DNA from 3 places in the Thalassolituus sp. UBA2590 genome. Region 1 is predicted to be linked to each of the others. Evidence: predicted binding sites of a transcription regulator. Region 1 holds the regulator's gene; each other region holds the start of a gene.
The links. The regulator sigma-54, encoded in region 1, starts transcription at its own class of promoters, with help from an activator protein. The targets are predictions, from matches to a motif close to TGGCACNNNNNTTGCTNT.
Positions count from the first base shown of each region.

Region 1 (6,551 bases):
GATTTTCCTGAGGGCTATTCTTCTTCATCGAAGCGGCGATCAATGAGATCGGTAATGGCATCGACGGCAGCTTCTTCGTCACTGCCTTCCGCTGTCAGGATCAGCTCAGTGCCTTTGCTTGCGGCCAACATCATGACCGACATAATGCTCTTGCAGTCGACCATACGCCCGTCCTTGCCAATTTTCAGCTGGCTGGAGAAGGCTGACGCGGTAGATACCAGTTTGGCCGCAGCACGGGCATGCAGGCCGAGTTTATTTATTATTAGAACGCTTTTCTGGATCATACGGTGTCCGGGTTATGGAGTGGGCAGATTCGCCGCTCGCGCTAGTTCACGGTGACGTACCTGCACGTTCGGGTATTTCATACGGTATTCGGTGGCTAGCTGCTCCGCCAGGTAGACGGATCTGTGCTGACCACCGGTGCAGCCAATTGCGATGGTCATGTAGCTCCGATTTGCTTCGATCAGACGATCCGTCCAGCGAGTCAGAAAATCGCTGATTGATTTCCGCATTTCTCCAACAACATCATAGCTGTTCAGGAATAACTGTACTTCACTGTCGAGGCCTGTGAGTTTTCGCAGGTCTTCGCTCCAGTAGGGGTTCGGCAGGTGCCGTACATCGAAAACGTAGTCGGCGTCTGTCGGGATACCGTGTTTAAAGCCGAACGACTCAAACAGGATCGACATCTCACCGTTCGGACGATCTGCAACCCGCAGGCGAATCATGCTGCGCAACTCGTGAACAGACATGTGGGTGGTGTCTAAGGTCAGGTCCGCCATATTGGCGAGTGGATCAAGGAGGTCTTTCTCCTGGTCGATGGCTTCTGCCAGTGACAGTTCTGTGGTCGTGAGAGGGTGCTTTCGGCGTGTCGCGCTGAATCGTTGCAGCAGAACCTTTTCAGACGCATCAAGATAAACCACGTCGAGCTGATAGTGATCATTAGGCAGATCGAACAGTAGTTGTTCGACAGGCTCTTCTGTCGCCGACAGGTTACGCGCGTCAATACTGACCGCTACCCGGGTGAGCTTGTCGTTAGCATCTGCCTGACTGGCCAATGCGGGTAGCAGCCCGATCGGCAGGTTATCGATGCAATAGAAGCCCAGATCTTCGAGAACGTGCAGAGCGCTCGATTTGCCCGATCCTGATCTTCCGCTGATAACTACCAGGCGCATATTCGACTCCGTGATGACTACCGCTCTGCGATCGCTCGCTGGAAAAGATGTTTGGCGTCTGGCGCGTTGCGTAGAGCTTCGCGATATTCCGCCTGATTAAAGTTACTGGCGAGTGTCGCCAATATCTGAAGGTGTTCGTCGGTCGCTTCCTCGGGGACTAACAAAGCAAATACGAGGTCGACCGGATTACCATCAATAGAATCATAGTCTATCGGGGTATTTAATCTTAGTAGAATGCCCAACGCTTTCTGACACTGCAGCAGTCGGCAGTGTGGGATGGCGATGCCTTCTCCTATCCCTGTGCTCCCCATGCGCTCGCGTGCTAACAGGCGTTCGTATATATCGTCTGCGGAGGCGTCGCCGATTTCTTCAGCAACCAGAGATGAAAGTTGTTCTAACAGTTTTTTCTTACTGGAAACGGTCACGTCAATGACGGACCGCTCCGGTGTGAGGATATCCTCAATACTCAAAGACATGCTTCAGCCTTGACCGTGTTGGCGCGCTACCAGCTTCTCTTTGTGTTTCAGAACCTGACGGTCCAGCTTATCCACCATCTGATCGATAGCGGTATACATATCTTCGTTTTCTGCTTTGGCGTGCAGGTCGTGACCTGTGATGTGAATTGTCGCTTCAGCCGTCTGTCGATCTTTAACGACAGTCAGTGTGACTTGCCCTGTGGTGATGCTGTCACTGTGGCGTGTCAGTTTAGCCATTTTATCTTCAACGTGTGCCTGCATAGCTTCTGTTACTTCTACATGATGACCACTGATATTGATTTGCATGCCAAGTCTCCTGTGTCGCTGGCGGTATGTGAATCAAAGTCTGTTGACTCTCAACTAACAGACTCTAAATCAGCTGCTTACGTTCATTTGATGGTGGTATCAGCATAGCCTCGCGGTATTTCGCTACCGTGCGCCGTGCCACTTTGATGCCTTTCTCACCCAGCATCGTTGCTATCTTGTTGTCACTGAGTGGCTTCCGCGTGTTTTCGTCCGCGATCAGTTTTTTGATCATCGCCCGGATGGCCGTCGATGAACACTCCCCGCCGCTGTCGGTGCTGACGTGGCTGGAGAAAAAATACTTGAGCTCAAAAATGCCGCGCGGCGTATGCATGTATTTCTGAGTCGTCACCCGCGAGATCGTTGACTCATGCATACCAACCGCTTCGGCGATGTCATGAAGCACCAGCGGTTTCATCCCTTCATCACCTTCTTCAAAGAAGTCTATCTGGAATTCAACGATTTTGGTTGCGACTTTGAGCAGAGTGTCATTGCGACTTTGCAGGCTTTTGATAAACCAGCGCGCTTCCTGCAGGTGATCTTTGAGGAAGGTATTGTCGGCACTGCTGTCTGAGCGGCGGATCAGCGATGCATAATCGGCATTCACACGCAGCTTGGGTGCAATTTCTGGATTCAGCTCAACACGCCACTCATCACGAATCTGGCGGACGATGACGTCTGGAATGACGTATTCAGATTCTTCTGAAGCGATACCGGCACCCGGCTTAGGGTTCAGCTCTTTAATCAGTCGCATGACGGATTTCAGATCGTCTTCCTTTAATTTGGTACGGCGCATCAGCGACTGATAATCACGGCTACCAAGCAGGTCAATATGATCACGAATGATCAGCTGAGCTTCGGTTAACCACGGGGTACCTTGTGGAAGCTGATGCAGCTGAAGAAGCAGACATTCGCGCAGGTCGCGGCAGAAAACACCGGCCGGATCAAATTGTTGCAGGCGATGAAGAACAGCCATCACTTCTTCTTCTTCGATCTCGAGTGATGGGTCCATCGCTTCAATGACGTCTTCAACTGTCGTGTGAAGGTAGCCATCATCGTCTACACCATCAATCAGCATGGTCGCAACTTCGCGGTCAGCATCTGACATTGGGGTCAGGTTTAGCTGCCAGAGCAGGTGATCCTGCAGATTGTCGCTGGTGGCGTAGCGGGAATCGTAGTCAAAGTCTTCGTCTACCGGCCCGGAGCTTGATGCGACTCCGGCGCTGACCTGATAGGTATCTTCCCACTGGCTATCTACAGGCAGGTCATCGGGCAGTTTCTCGCTCGACCATTGCTCATCGAGAGATTCCTGGCCGCTCTGATCGTCGTAGGAATTGTCATCGTAGGAATTGTCGTAATCCTGATTGTCAGAGCTGCTCTCACGGTCTTCGCGGCTGTCTCTGTCGTTGTTATCGGAATCAGAACTGCGGGAATCGTTGTCGGACTCGTTTCCTGAGTCGCTGTTGTCATCAAACTCTTCGCTTTCCAGCATTGGGTTGGAATCCAGCGCTTCCTGAATTTCCTGCTGAAGGTCCAGCGTTGAAAGCTGGAGGAGGCGGATGGCCTGTTGCAGCTGAGGCGTCATTGTCAGCTGCTGGCCCATCTTAATCTGAAGGGATGTCTTCATATAACTCGGTAATTACGACCTGAAAATCTAACCATCTTTTTGTTTGATGCACCTAGCATTATAGGCAAAGTCCTTGTGTATGGAACCTATTTTGCTTACCAGAGTAAATAGATAACCTTACAGTACGTGACATTGGTCAGAGTTTCAAAGACGGAAATCGTCACCAAGGTAGACTTCCCGTACCTGTTCATTCGCCAGTACGTCTTCAGCCGTGCCTTCGGCGATGATGTGGCCGCCACCGACGATGAAAGCCTTTTCGCAAATCGCGAGGGTCTCGCGCACGTTATGGTCGGTGATCAGTACGCCGATGCCCCGCGCTTTGAGCTGACGGATGATATCCATGATGTCCGATACTGAGATCGGATCTACACCGGCGAAGGGTTCGTCGAGCAGAATGAAGGAGGGCTCTGCTGCCAGCGCTCTGGCAATCTCGACACGTCGACGCTCACCGCCGGATAACGCCATGCCTGCGCTGTCGCGGATGTGTTGAATATGAAATTCGTTGAGTAGCTGCTCGAGCTGTTCGGTGCGCTGCTGGCGATTGAGATCTTTACGGGTCTCAAGAATTGCCATGATGTTATCGGCAACACTGAGCTTGCGGAAAATCGACGCTTCCTGCGGCAGGTAGCCGATGCCTTTGCGGGCGCGGCCGTGCATTGGCAGGTGGCTGATGTCTTCGTCGTCGATCATGATGCGACCACGATCAGCCTGCACCAGGTTGACGATCATGTAGAAACAGGTCGTTTTGCCGGCGCCATTAGGGCCCAGCAAACCAACGATCTGACCGCTTTCAACGCGTATAGACACGTCTTTAACGACTTCGCGGCCGCCGTAACTTTTGGCCAGATGTTCTGCCTTCAGTGTTTTCATTCTGTCGCTGCTTCCGGAGATTCTGTCGTGTCAGACTCTGAGTCAGATTCGGACTCAGGTTTTGGCGGCTGGATAACGACTTTGATCCGGCCGGAGTCTTCATCTGTGCTGTCGGTCGACGACTCAGCGGTGGTGCCATCAGCACGCACGGTCTCTGTTGCCATGTCGTAGGTGATGCGTTCGCCGCTGAAAATATTGCCTTCCTGTTCCAGCTCAGCATCGCCGGTGATAATGATGCGGCGCTCGCTGGTGTAGTAATCGATGCGGTTGCCGAGGGCTGTGGTGAGCGGTTTACCGACTTCAATCTGCTGCTGATAACGGGCGCGGTCGCCTTCTGCGACGGCTTTTTCGAGGGTGTCGCCGTTGCGCAGAATCATCAGGCGGTCGGCTTCTATTTTCAGCGTGCCTTGGGTAAGAATGACGTTGCCTTCATACACAACTGTACCTGCGCGGCGGTCGATTTCTGCAGAATCTGAGAGGATCGTCATTTCTTTCTGCCAGTCATCCGGCAATGCGACTGTGTAGCTTGCGATCACTGACAGCGACATCACGGCCAGTTTATTGAACAGGTTCATAAGTCGTACGGACTCCTGTTTTCAGTTCGAGGCGCTGACGTGTGGCGTCAAACATCATTCCGGTGCCAGTCATGCGGCTGTTTTCACCCGTCATGGTAACCAGCTCATCAGTCTCTGCGATCTTGTCATCAATATGATAGGTCAGCCTTGAGGTTTCAAGGCGCATCGGGTCACTGCTGTCGAGCGGCCTGATTAATATGTTGCCTGATAATTTCAGTGCCTGTTCGTTGCCGCGCATAACACCTTCGTCAGCGGTCAGTACCCAGTCGTCTTTTGAACTGACCAGAAGACGTGGCTCACTGAATACGGTGAGGTCGCCCTCGGGAAAGTGCTCTGATTTTGCGGCGTAAAAAGTATCGGCCAGTGAGCCGTCTTTTTCGTAGCGGCGACTGAACAGTACTTCGCCATAATAATCCGGCTCGCGAACGACCTGTTCGGTCGTTTGCCCGGTAATATCGCGGGTGTAGCGATCTACTGCCAGAAAGGCAACGCCGAAAAATGCGGTGACTAATAGCAGTAGATAGCGCTTACGCATCAGATGACGCCTGCTCGCAGAAGGTCGTGCATGTTAATAACACCGACGGTGCGGCCTTCGTCCTGCACGACGAGCGCGTTGATCTTGCCGTCTTCCATGATTTTCAGGGCTTCTGCTGCGAGCATGCCCGGTGAGGTCGTTTTACATTCAACCGTCATCACATCTTTGATGGTGGCATTACGGATATCGACACCATGGTCGATGGCACGACGAAGGTCACCATCGGTGAAGATACCGGCGAGCTTGCCGTCCGGGCCTGCGACTGTAGTCATGCCCAGCCCTTTCGAGGTGGCGATCAGCAGCGCTTCAGGCAGTGAGGTTTCCGGAGAGACAACCGGAATCTGCTCGCCACTGTGCATGATGTCTTCTACTTTCAATAGCAGACGACGACCGAGGCTACCGCCCGGGTGCGAAAATGCGAAGTCTTCGGCGGTGAAGCCTTTTGCTTCCAGCAGCGCGATCGCCAGCGCATCACCCATCACGAGTGCACACGTTGTCGAGGACGTCGGCGCCAGATCAAGAGGGCAGGCTTCCTGATCGACACCTGCATAAAGGTGGCTGTCTGCCGCTTTCGCGAGTGTGGATTCTTTATTTCCTGTCATGCTGATCAGCTGCGTACCCTGACGCTTCAGCAGTGGCAGCAGGCTGGTCACTTCGCTGGTTTCACCAGAGTTGGATAATGCAATGACAACGTCGGCAGCGGTGATCATACCCATGTCACCATGGCTGGCTTCGCCCGGGTGAACGAAAAAAGCAGGTGTGCCGGTACTGGCCAGTGTCGCCGCCATCTTGTTGCCAACGTGACCAGACTTGCCCATGCCGGTTACTACAACTCGACCACGGCACTGAATAATCAACTGGCAGGCGCGGGTGAAATTCTCATCCAGATGGTTGCTCAGTAGGCCAACCGCTTCCTGTTCGAGTTTTACCGTGCGGCGTGCGGAGTCAATAAAGTTAAAAGTCGTTGATTCAGTCATGCTTGATTTGCCAGAA
Region 1 is NZ_DDKU01000053.1:370-6,920, reverse strand. Features, by position in the region: gene B2067_RS04945 (HPr family phosphocarrier protein) at 15-284, opposite strand; gene rapZ (RNase adapter RapZ) at 297-1,172, opposite strand; gene ptsN (PTS IIA-like nitrogen regulatory protein PtsN) at 1,190-1,648, opposite strand; gene hpf (ribosome hibernation-promoting factor, HPF/YfiA family) at 1,652-1,954, opposite strand; gene B2067_RS04925 (RNA polymerase factor sigma-54) at 2,019-3,578, opposite strand; gene lptB (LPS export ABC transporter ATP-binding protein) at 3,723-4,448, opposite strand; gene lptA (lipopolysaccharide transport periplasmic protein LptA) at 4,445-5,023, opposite strand; gene lptC (LPS export ABC transporter periplasmic protein LptC) at 5,007-5,558, opposite strand; gene B2067_RS04905 (KpsF/GutQ family sugar-phosphate isomerase) at 5,558-6,535, opposite strand; partial or broken gene B2067_RS04900 (sodium:calcium antiporter) at 6,532-6,551, opposite strand, start outside.

Region 2 (2,551 bases), on a different contig from region 1:
AACAGTACTGAAAATCAGTCGTTGTTAGTCGAACCAATCTTATGGATCGACAGGTCAGCACCGTTGAACTCTTCTTCTTCGCTCAGGCGAATACCCGATACAGCCTTCACCAGACCGTACACGATAAAACCACCAATCAGAGCGACTGCGATACCAGCAACAGTACCAATCAGCTGTGACATCAGGCTGACGCCACCAAGGCCGCCCATTGCTTCTGTGCCGAAGATACCGCAGGCAATGCCGCCCCACGCGCCACACAGGCCGTGCAGAGGCCATACACCAAGTACGTCATCGAATTTAGGGAACTTGTTCTGAGCCAGAGTGAATACCCACACAAACAGCGCACCAGCAACACCACCGACCAGCAGAGCACCTATGGGATGCAGAACGTCTGAACCCGCACACACAGCAACCAGACCTGCCAGAGGACCGTTGTGGATAAAGCCCGGGTCATTGCGACCAACGATCATTGCAACAACAACACCGCCAACCATCGCCATCAGGCTGTTAACAGCAACCAGACCTGAAATGCCATCCAGCGTTTGCGCTGACATCACGTTAAAGCCAAACCAGCCAACAGTCAGAATCCACGCGCCCATAGCCAACCACGGAATGTTTGATGGCGCGAACGCGGTGACTTTACCGTCACGGTAACGGCCACGACGAGCGCCCAGCAGGAAGACAGCTGCAAAGGCAATCCAGCCACCAACACCGTGCACAACGACTGAGCCTGCGAAATCGTGGAAGCCAGCACCGTACGTTTCTTCTAACCATGCTTGCAGGCTGAAACCAAAAACGGCATTCCCGTTCCAGATGATGCCTTCAAAAAATGGATATACGAATGCAACCGTCAGGGCAGAAGCAATCAGAATTGGGTAAAACTTCGCACGCTCAGCAATACCACCAGAAATAATGGCTGGAATTGCCGCCGCAAAGGTCAGCAGGAAGAAGAACTTCACCAGCTCATAGCCATTGTTTTCAGTCAGCTCCGCAGCACTGGCGAAGAAATCCATGCCGTAGGCTACCTGATAACCGATGAAGAAATAGGCAATGGTTGAGATACCGAAATCAGTAATGATTTTTACCAGAGCATTTACCTGGTTCTTATGACGTACTGTACCGACCTCTAGAAATGCGAAGCCCGCGTGCATCGCCAGTACCATGATGGCACCCAGCAGAATAAACATTGTGTTCGCGCTGTACATAAGAGTTTCGACAGCGGAGTTGATACCTGTGATATCCACGAGTTGTCCTCTGATAGTTCGTTAAATGTGTATTTGGCGCGGCGCACTCTAGCGGTGCCCTTTGCGCAACATCAGGGCAAAAGCCCATTAGAATCCTTCGATAGGGGAACGTTTAAGCAGAAGGCGTGCCACTTTGTCCACTTTGCGACAATCGAGCAATAGAAAACGCACAACTATAGAGCTGACGTGCGCTAGCGTGATGCAGGAATTCGTACGCGAAAAGAATGATCAACCAAACCCACCCCAATATGGCACCAACATCTAACACAGAAAATGTGATTGCACTTCAATAGTGCATTCAATCTGCAGGCCACATCCCATCCATCATCATTGGATAGGCCACGGGCCTAAAATCAGTAAACTCGATGTCTCTGACTATCTCAAAATCACTCCAGAGCATCCGTGCTCCCTTCAACCACTGGGTCGAAGCAACGCGTTTATGAATCATCTGGAGTTCTTCAGACGTGGCTGGCCGTGCCGGGCCAGCTTTGCCGTAGAGCCGGACTCCGGGTTCCGAGGCAAAACGTCCTGTTAGCAGCGACTTAAGCCAGAACCAGCGCCCCACATTTACTGCCGACACGCAGACGCTTGGGTTCGAGTCTATGTTCTCACCCAATGACACTGCGTAGTGATCGAAGAAGAACCCTGTCTGATCATCACGGAGGAATACCGTGCCGACAGGGGTAATATGCGGAGTACCGTCAGGACAGACCGTCGCAATAGAGCAGTGCACTGCTGAGGTCTGCGACTGCTCTAACGTGCGTTTGATTTGTGGCCAGTTCGATTTTAATGACATGCTTTAACCCTCCCTGGTTAAGCTAAACTTAAAGTTTAATTGCCGTGCGAAATTTCAAAACACACATGAATATTCTGGCGACGTTCGAAGTCCTTAGGGATCGACTTGCCAGTCACATCCCGGATGCTGAACTCTGACAGGGCTTCACGGTCGAGGCTGAACTTACGCAGGTTGTTAGAGAAGATCAGTGTTCCGCCCGGTGCCAGCCGGTCCATCGCCATGCGGATCAGGTCAACGTGGTCACGCTGAATATCGAGTACGCCTTCCATACGCTTCGAGTTTGAAAAAGTCGGCGGGTCCATAAAGATAAGATCGTACTCGCCGGTGTCGTCTTTCAGCCACTGCAGGCAGTCGGCCTGAATAAAACTGTGCCCGTCCGGGTTCAGATCATTAGCACGGAAATTATCACGCCCCCAGTTGAGGTAAGTCCGCGACATGTCCACACTGGTCGTCTTTGCCCCGGCTACCGCGGCATGCAGCGACGCGGTCGCCGTATAGCAGAACAGGTTAA
Region 2 is NZ_DDKU01000028.1:4,204-6,754, forward strand. Features, by position in the region: gene B2067_RS02780 (ammonium transporter) at 15-1,238, opposite strand; gene B2067_RS02785 (pyridoxamine 5'-phosphate oxidase family protein) at 1,543-2,040, opposite strand; partial or broken gene B2067_RS02790 (class I SAM-dependent methyltransferase) at 2,076-2,551, opposite strand, start outside.
Region 2: B2067_RS02780 (ammonium transporter) is a predicted target of sigma-54. The motif match lies at 1,358-1,375, and genes of this name have one in related genera.

Region 3 (2,551 bases), on a different contig from region 1:
ACTGGCTGCCTCCGCCGTCATCGGCCTGTTTGATAAAACCATCGAACAGGTCGTCGCTCTTGCTGTACTGATGCCCATCGTTGCCAGTATGGGCGGCATCGCTGGCAGTCAGGTCCTGACCCTGGTTATTCGCGGGCAGGCACTGGGGCATCTCTCCAGCGCAAACTTCCGCTGGCTGTTTAACCGGGAAATTATCGTCGCAGGCATTAACGGCGTGCTCTGGGCGGCTGTCATCGCGGTCATTACTCTGCTCTGGTTCAACGATCCGGGCATCGCCGCCATTATCGGCGCTGCGATTATCATTAATTTACTGGTCGCTGCAGTCACGGGCGCGGCATTACCACTGATACTCAAAGCCCGTGGTATCGACCCGGCACTCGCCGGTGGCGTAGTACTGACAACCGTCACCGACGTGATCGGCTTCCTGTCATTTCTCGGGCTCGCCACAATCTTCTATCTGTAAGCTGACCAGTCGCTGAGCTGATCACCACTGAATACTCCGGAGTTCTTATGACCCACGAAGACGACGACATCGAATACGAACTGGTCAGTAAGACTGAAATGAAGCGTGAAATGCATCGCTATCAGGAACTCGGAGAAACGCTGTGCAATCTTCCGCCTGCCAAATGGACTGACCTTCCGATTACCGATGTGCTAATGGCCGCGCTGGAAGAGAGCCGTCGTATTAAAAAACACGAAGCCCGCCGCCGTCACTTTCAATACATCGGCAAACTGATGCGCTCGGAAGACATCGACGCCCTGCAGGAGGCGATCGATATGCTCGACCCATCCAGCGAGGCCTTCGGTCGTCGTATGGGCCAGTTAGAGCAATGGCGTAATCGCCTGATCAAGGATGGTAAGGCGATGAACGAATTTCTTGATACCTATCCAGATACAGATCGCCAGCAATTACGTAATCTGGTGCGGAATGCTCAGAAAGAGATGCAGGCCGAGCCACCAAAGCCAGGCACCGCATTCAAAAAACTCTTTCAGCTGATTAAAGAGATCGACAGCAACGCCTGAACGCTTCATCCGGTGATCCGCCAGCTTACTTTTTATTCACTATAAAGATGCGCACTTAGTGCGCATTTTTTGTTTTTCCTGCACCTGAGTATCGCACTGCCATCGTCTGTGATTACTCTTGCCCATTGCCTGAGAACCGACTGCTATAACTTAAGCCCCTGTTTTAATAGGGTTTTATCTCCAACAAAAAAATATGGCACGACGGTTGCAGAGTCCTGAGTGAGCCAACGGCGGCTCTCAAAAAATCAGACAAAAATTCGATAACGGCGTCGACACCCATCGGTAAATCACCGACTGGGGCGACGCCGTTTTTCATTTTAAAGCCGATAGAACACCCCCAAATTACGAGGAAATGCTATGTCCTACTTAATGCCTTCTGAGTTCGCCACAAAAATGGTGGATAGCGGTGCAGAAAAGATATTCATGTCGACCAAAGACACGTTGATCCGTGCTTTTATGGCTGGGGCTATTCTGGCTCTGGCTGCTGTATTCGCGATCACCGTCGCCATGAAAAGTGGTTCGCCAATTCTGGGGGCTGTGCTGTTCCCGGTAGGTTTCATCATGCTCTACCTGATGAAGTTCGACCTGCTGACCGGTGTATTCACTCTGGTGCCACTGGCGATTATCGACAAGCGTCCTGGCTGTACCGTTCCGCAGATGCTGCGTAACTGGGGCCTGGTATTCTGCGGCAACCTTGCGGGTGCTCTGTCTGTTGCGGTAATGATCTCTTTCATCCTGACCTATGGCTACAACACTGACGGCGGCGCAATCGCAGCCAAAGTATCAACCATTGGTGAATCACGTACCGTAGGTTATGCATCGCACGGCGTAGACGGCTGGCTGACTATTTTCATCCGCGGCATGCTGTGCAACTGGATGGTATCTATGGGTGTTGTTGGCGCCATGATATCTACTTCTGCGATCTCTAAAATGTTCGCTATGTGGATGCCAATCATGCTGTTCTTCTTCATGGGTTTCGAGCACTCCATCGTCAACATGTTCCTGTTCCCATTCTCAATGATCATGGGCGGTGACTTTACTGTGATGGACTACATCATCTGGAACGAACTGCCTACCGCACTGGGTAACCTTGTCGGTGGTTTTGTGTTCGTCGCTCTGCCACTGTACTTTACACACGTACGTCAGAGTGCCGACCGTACTCTGTAATCGCTACCCTTCGACGGATAGCAATACACTCTGCCTGTGCACATTGCACAGGCAGATCTGTTTTTTCTGCGAGGCAACACCATGTCAGAGCAGCTGAAAGTCAGCACAGGGCAATGCAGCGATAAAGGCGTCAAAGCCATTAACCAGGACTTTCACGCCGTTCACACCCCAACGCTCCCTCTTCTCGAAAGCAAAGGCGTAGCCATGGCTCTCGCCGATGGCATCAGTAGCAGCAACGTCAGTCATGACGCCAGCGCTACCGCTGTTCAGAGCTTTCTCAGTGACTATTTCAGCACCTCAGAAGCATGGACAGTAAAGACCTCGGGGCTAAGGGTACTGGAGGCAACAAACTCATGGCTAC
Region 3 is NZ_DDKU01000094.1:568-3,118, forward strand. Features, by position in the region: partial or broken gene mgtE (magnesium transporter) at 1-463, shown strand, start outside; gene yjgA (ribosome biogenesis factor YjgA) at 511-1,023, shown strand; gene B2067_RS08690 (formate/nitrite transporter family protein) at 1,381-2,190, shown strand; gene B2067_RS08695 (bifunctional protein-serine/threonine kinase/phosphatase) at 2,272-2,551, shown strand, end outside.
Region 3: B2067_RS08690 (formate/nitrite transporter family protein) is a predicted target of sigma-54. The motif match lies at 1,218-1,235, and genes of this name have one in related genera.